Regions from separate parts of the Blautia stercoris genome, predicted to be linked through region 2. Evidence: predicted binding sites of a transcription regulator. Region 2 holds the regulator's gene; the other holds the start of a gene.
What was found. The regulator HrcA, encoded in region 2, represses chaperone genes, less so after heat shock. The targets are predictions, from matches to a motif close to TGTTAGCACTCNNNNNNNNNGAGTGCTAACA.
Positions count from the first base shown of each region.

Region 1 (3,165 bases), on a different contig from region 2:
CATCCAATACCTGTAATAATACATTAAAGACATCAGGATGCGCTTTTTCAATTTCATCAAATAAAACTACGGAATATGGTTTTCTTCTGACTGCTTCGGTCAGCTGACCACCTTCTTCGTATCCAACATATCCTGGAGGCGCTCCAATTAAACGAGACACAGAATATTTCTCCATGTATTCACTCATATCAATACGCACCATGTTCTGCTCATCATCAAACAGCGTTGCCGCCAAAGTCTTAGCCAATTCTGTTTTACCAACACCAGTTGGACCAAGGAACAGGAATGAACCGATTGGTTTTGTTGGGTCTTTAATTCCGGCTTTGGAACGAATAATGGCATCTGTTACTTTTGTAACCCCTTCGTCCTGTCCGATGACACGTTTATGCAGTTCCTCTTCCAGACCAAGGATTTTTGTTTTTTCTCCTTCGGTCAGTTTTGCTACCGGAATACCGGTCCATCTTGAAATAATTCTTGCAATTTCGTCATCGGTTACACTTTCATGTACCAGAGATAAATCCTGATTTTTCACTTTTTCTTCTTCGATTTCAAGCTGTTTTTGCAGTTTTGGCATTTCTCCGTACTGCAATCTTGCTGCCTCATCAAGATTATAATCTCTCTGCGCTTTCTGAATTTGTTTATTCATATCCTCAATCTGCTCACGCAGTTTGGATAATTTCTCAACGGAAGCTTTTTCATTATCCCACTGGGCTTTTCTTCCATTAAATTCATCACGCAGTTCTGCCATTTCTTTCTGCAGTTCCACCAGACGATCCTGACTTAAACGGTCATTTTCTTTTTTCAGCGCTGCTTCCTCGATTTCCATCTGCATCAGTTTACGATTTAACTCATCAAGTTCTGCCGGCATGGAATCAAGTTCGGTTTTAATCAGAGCACAGGCTTCATCCACCAGGTCAATCGCTTTATCCGGTAAGAAACGATCCGAAATATAACGGTTTGATAATGTTGCTGCTGCAACCAATGCACTGTCTGTAATCTTTACGCCATGGAATACTTCATAACGCTCTTTTAATCCACGAAGAATTGAAATCGTATCTTCGACTGTCGGTTCATTTACCATAACCGGCTGGAATCGTCTTTCAAGAGCTGCATCTTTTTCAATATACTGACGATATTCATCAAGAGTCGTTGCACCAATACAATGCAGTTCACCTCTTGCAAGCATTGGTTTTAACATATTTCCGGCATCCATTGCACCTTCTGTTTTACCGGCACCTACAATCAGATGAAGTTCATCGATAAACAGAATGATTTTTCCTTCACTCTTTCTGACTTCTTCCAGTACCGCTTTTAAACGTTCCTCAAATTCACCACGATATTTTGCACCTGCAACCAGTGCGCCCATATCAAGGGCAAAAATCTTTTTATCTTTTAAGCCCTCCGGAACATCACCTTGTACAATACGCTGTGCTAATCCTTCTACTGCTGCTGTTTTACCAACACCAGGTTCACCAATTAAAACCGGATTGTTTTTGGTTTTTCTTGAAAGAATACGAATGACATTTCTGATTTCGGCATCACGACCGATAACCGGGTCAAGTTTCTGCTGTCTTGCTTTTTCTACCAAATCCTGACCATATTTATTTAAGGTATCATAAGTTGCTTCCGGATTATCAGAAGTCACTCTCTGGTTTCCTCTTACTGTACTCAATGCCTGTAAGAAACGTTCCCTTGTGATTCCATATTCCTGCCAGAATGATTTCATAGTCGGACTCGGGTTATTTAAAAGAGCCAAAAATAAATGTTCAACAGAGACATATTCATCTCCCATCGCTTTGGCTTCGTCCTCCGCACTGACCAGTGCTTTATTTAAATACTGACCAATATACTGCTGACCTCCGGACACTTTTGTTCTGGCATTTAATGCCTGTTCAATTCGATTCAGGAAATGCTCTTTCTGAATCTCCATTTTTTCAATCAGCTTCAGTATCAGGCTGTCCTCCTGATGCACCAGGTTGTAAACCAGATGCTCCTGCTCAATCTCCTGATTTCCAAATTCATAAGCAGTCTTTTCCAAATCCTGTACTGCCTGAAGTGATTTCTGTGTAAATTTGCTAATGTTCATAAAAATCCCTCCATCTATATCAAAGGCTATTGTTTTCTTGTTCTATTGCAAATATAACACCTTTTGTTAGCACTGTCAAGAGATGAGTGCTAATTTTTTATGAAGATTTTGTGAACGCTACAAGCCATGCAAAATGGTGAAAAAAGACGCCCTGCTAGTTTACTTGCAAAGGCGCCTTTTTTTGCTATTTTATAGGGCGACAGCCCTACAGCGAAGGAAGTCTTTCCCGAGCTGTGCATGACGTATGCCACTACTTCACAGAAATTTTTCACTTGCTTTCGCACTCGATTTTCTTAATTTGACCACATTTTTACGACAAATTCTTGGAAAAATAGAACCATCTTCATTGTTTTTTCTGATAAAATTTTGTACTTTGTTCCACTCTTTTCCAACTGTGCTTTATACTTCTCACATTCCTGTACAATCGCCTTTTTTGCATTGTCCATTCAGAAAAATTAATTACCCAAATAGAAATATATAAACAACCCTATAGGTTCTCTCTTGCCAGACATATTTCTTTCAGCGCCTCCCCAATATCTCCATCTACCCCGATCGACTTTCCGGCAATTTCTGAAGGAATATAGACTTCTCCTTTATTGAAGGTGATATAAACTGCTTCAGGTTCAGAAGCAGCAAGACTCATGAAAGGCTCTTTGATCATACGGTTTCGCCATCCCACGCCCAATTCCAGAATCGCTAGTCTTTTACCATGATATTTCTTAATAAAGTTCTGATAGTCTTGCATTTTCTTTTGGAACTGTTCGGTCTGAAAGAATGCATTGCTGTTTACCATATTGACCGTAACTGGCCCTCCACAGCAGGAACAGCAGGGAACCAGTTCTGAGGGGATCTGTCCGTTTTTTTCAGCTTTCGCCATTTTGAGAATTTCATTCTGGTTTTCGTAAGGACCTGTTCCGCATCCATTCTGGCACCGGGACTGGGTGAGACGGCCTTCCATCTCAAAGACCTTATCCCTGTCAAATCCTGCAGGCACGAAATGGTCCTCGCCATTGGAGGTCACAATAAAATAATCTTTGGAACCAACCAGACGATACAGATCCTCCATTACAGGACCGGGC
Region 1 covers NZ_BAAHYF010000002.1:786,934-790,098, reverse strand. The annotation lists gene clpB (ATP-dependent chaperone ClpB) at 1-2,086, opposite strand, end outside; gene ACYQ2D_RS13450 (SIR2 family NAD-dependent protein deacylase) at 2,574-3,165, opposite strand, start outside.
Region 1: a site for HrcA is predicted at 2,151-2,181, ahead of clpB (ATP-dependent chaperone ClpB). Genes of this name have one in related genera too.

Region 2 (3,165 bases):
CATCAAGACCTGCGATTTTACCGGCATCTTTTGTTGCCTGACGCTGTGCGTCATTGAAATATGCCGGAACTGTGATAACAGCTTCTGTTACTTTTTCACCAAGATAGTTTTCTGCATCACCTTTCAGTTTCTGAAGAATCATTGCGGAAATTTCCTGTGGAGAATATTTCTTATCATCAATTGTTACTCTGTAATCTGTACCCATGTGTCTCTTGATAGAAGAGATTGTTTTGTCAGCATTTGTAACTGCCTGACGTTTTGCCGGCTCACCGACTAATCTTTCACCTGTTTTTGTAAATGCCACAACAGATGGTGTTGTTCTTGCGCCTTCCGCATTTGCGATAACAGTTGGCTGTCCACCTTCCATAACACCTACACAGCTATTTGTTGTACCTAAGTCAATACCAATAATCTTGCTCATGATTTTTTCCTCCTATATCAATTCCAAGTTTTCTATCAATTTATAAGATGAAATCTGATTTTAAAAATCAGATATAATTGATTAATTTGCTACTTTTACCATGCTGTGTCTTACGACATGGTCTTTATAGAGATATCCTTTCTGGAACTCTTCTACTACTACATTCTCTCCGGCTTCTTCATCTTCCACATGCATTACTGCGTTGTGGTAATCCGGATTAAATTCTTCTCCGACTGCATCAATGGCTTTGACACCCATTTCTTCAAATACAGTCATCATCTGTTTGTAAATCTTTGTCATTCCGTCTGCAAACGGACTGTCTTTTTCTTCTTCCGGAACTGCTGCAAGACCTCTTTCAAAGTTATCTACAACCGGAAGAATCTTTTCAATAATTTCTCTTGCACCGATTTCATACATGGAAGCTTTTTCTTTCTCGGTACGTTTTCTGAAATTATCAAATTCTGCCATCTGACGTTTTACACGGTCAGTCAGCTCTTCGATTTTTTCATCTTTTTTATCTTTTTTCTTTTTGAAAAATCCTTTCTTTTCTTCAGATTTTTCTTCTGTTTCTGCTTCTTCAGAATTTTCTTCTGCCTCACAGCTTTCTTCTGTAACTTCTTCGGTTTCTTCTGTTTCTGTCTCGGCTGTTACATCATCGTTTTTATCATCATATAATTCTTTTTCTTCTGACACGAATCCATTCCGCCTTTCTATGTTTTCTTAAATATATGGTCTAATTGTGTTTTCAGCGTTTTCAGATTATCTACTACATTTTCATAATCCATTCTCTTCGGTCCGATGATTCCGATTGTTCCCTGCATGCCCTCACCCAAGTCGTAAGTCGCAGTCACTACACTGCAGTCTCTCATGGTTTGTACCGGACTTTCATTTCCAATATAAACCTGAATTCCTGTGTTTTCTTCTGAACTCATCGAATCTTTTACTAAATCCGCAAGCGCATGTTTTTCTTCAAATGCTGAAATCAATTCACTGGCTTTTGAGGTATCTGCTAGTTCCGGGTACTTGAAAATGTTTGTCGCACCGCTTGTATAGATTTCAACCTCATCTTTGTCTTCCGCAATCGCCTGAGCTACCGCATCAATCACACTGCCAACCACTTCACTGTGGATACCGGCTTGTTCTTTCATCCGGGTTATCATGCTCAGATTGATTTCTTCGATTGTAAGACCATTTAACTGCGTATTTAAAAGCAGATTTAATTTTAAAACTGTTTCATCACTCATAGGCTCCTGTAAATCAATCATCTGATTCTTTACCAGATTGCTGTCGGTTACTAAAACCGCAAGCAGTTGATTGTCACCCACTTTAGAGAGCTGAATGAATTTAAGTTTGTTTCTGTGATAGGTCGGACCGGAAATCATTGTGGCATAATTTGTATTTATTGCAAGTACTTTTACTACCTGCTGTAATACTTTTTCCATTTTATCGGTCTTTTCTATCATCAAATCTTTAATTTCCGAAACTTCTTTTTCTTTTTCCTTCATCAGTTCATCGACATATAACCGATATCCTTTATCAGAAGGAATTCTTCCAGCCGATGTATGCGGCTGAAGAATGTAACCCAGTTCTTCCAGGTCTGACATTTCATTTCGGATGGTTGCAGAACTGAGATTCAGGTCTGTGTATTTTGATATCGTTCTTGAACCAACCGGTTCTCCGGTATCAAGGTAGGTCTGGATTATGGCTTTTAAAATTTTTCGTTTTCGCTCATCCAATTCACTTTCCATTTTAATCTCCTTTCTGCTTCTTTTTTAATTGTTAGCACTCGTCGTAGTGGAGTGCTAACATCTATGCTCTTAAGATAGCACTGACCCATTTATTTGTCAAGAGCTTTACGAAATTTTTTTTATTTTTTTAACCAAATCAAGTAAGTCCCCTGCTTCAATTGCGAAAAGCAATAAGCAGGGGTGGGGACTTGCTTGTATCAGGAGGGGCAAGCCCCTTCTGATAAGCTGCGTAGCAGCTATTTGGTTATGAGCAAGCAGTGTAGCGGATTGCGAATATCCACTTGACTTCGAGCGGAAATCAATCCATTTCTTCCAGATTTTTCTTCAGTTCCACCATTTTGTCACGAAGCCCTGCTGCTGCCTCGAAATTCAAATCCGCCGCTGCTTTTCGCATCTTCTTCTCGACTTCTTTAATTAATTTTTCTAATTCTTTTCTGCTCATAGACTCAGGGTCTTTCTCTAATTTTTCTTCTGTCTCGGCAACCGATTTGGAAATACTGATTAAATCTCGTACCGCTTTTTTAACAGTCTGCGGTGTGATATGATGTTCTTTATTATATTCCTCCTGTACACTACGGCGACGCATCGTCTCATTGATTGCCATCTTCATGGAATCCGTCATCACATCTGCATACATAATGACATGTCCCTCTACATTTCTTGCCGCACGACCAATTGTCTGAATCAGTGAGGTCTCGGAACGCAGGAATCCCTCTTTGTCTGCATCCAGAATTGCAACTAATGTAATTTCCGGAATATCCAGTCCCTCTCTTAAAAGGTTGATTCCAACCAAAACATCAAATACATTTAAACGCATATCACGGATAATCTGTGTCCGCTCTAACGTATCAATATCAGAATGTAAGTATTTCACACGGATTCCCAAATCTTTCATATAATCCGTCAATTCCTCAGCCATACGTTTCGTCAGTGTGGTAATCAGTATCTTATTTCCTTTCTCGACTTCTTTATTCACTTCAGAAACCAAATCATCAA
Region 2 covers NZ_BAAHYF010000001.1:1,475,426-1,478,590, forward strand. The annotation lists gene dnaK (molecular chaperone DnaK) at 1-421, opposite strand, end outside; gene grpE (nucleotide exchange factor GrpE) at 503-1,114, opposite strand; gene hrcA (heat-inducible transcriptional repressor HrcA) at 1,132-2,169, opposite strand; gene uvrB (excinuclease ABC subunit UvrB) at 2,468-3,165, opposite strand, start outside.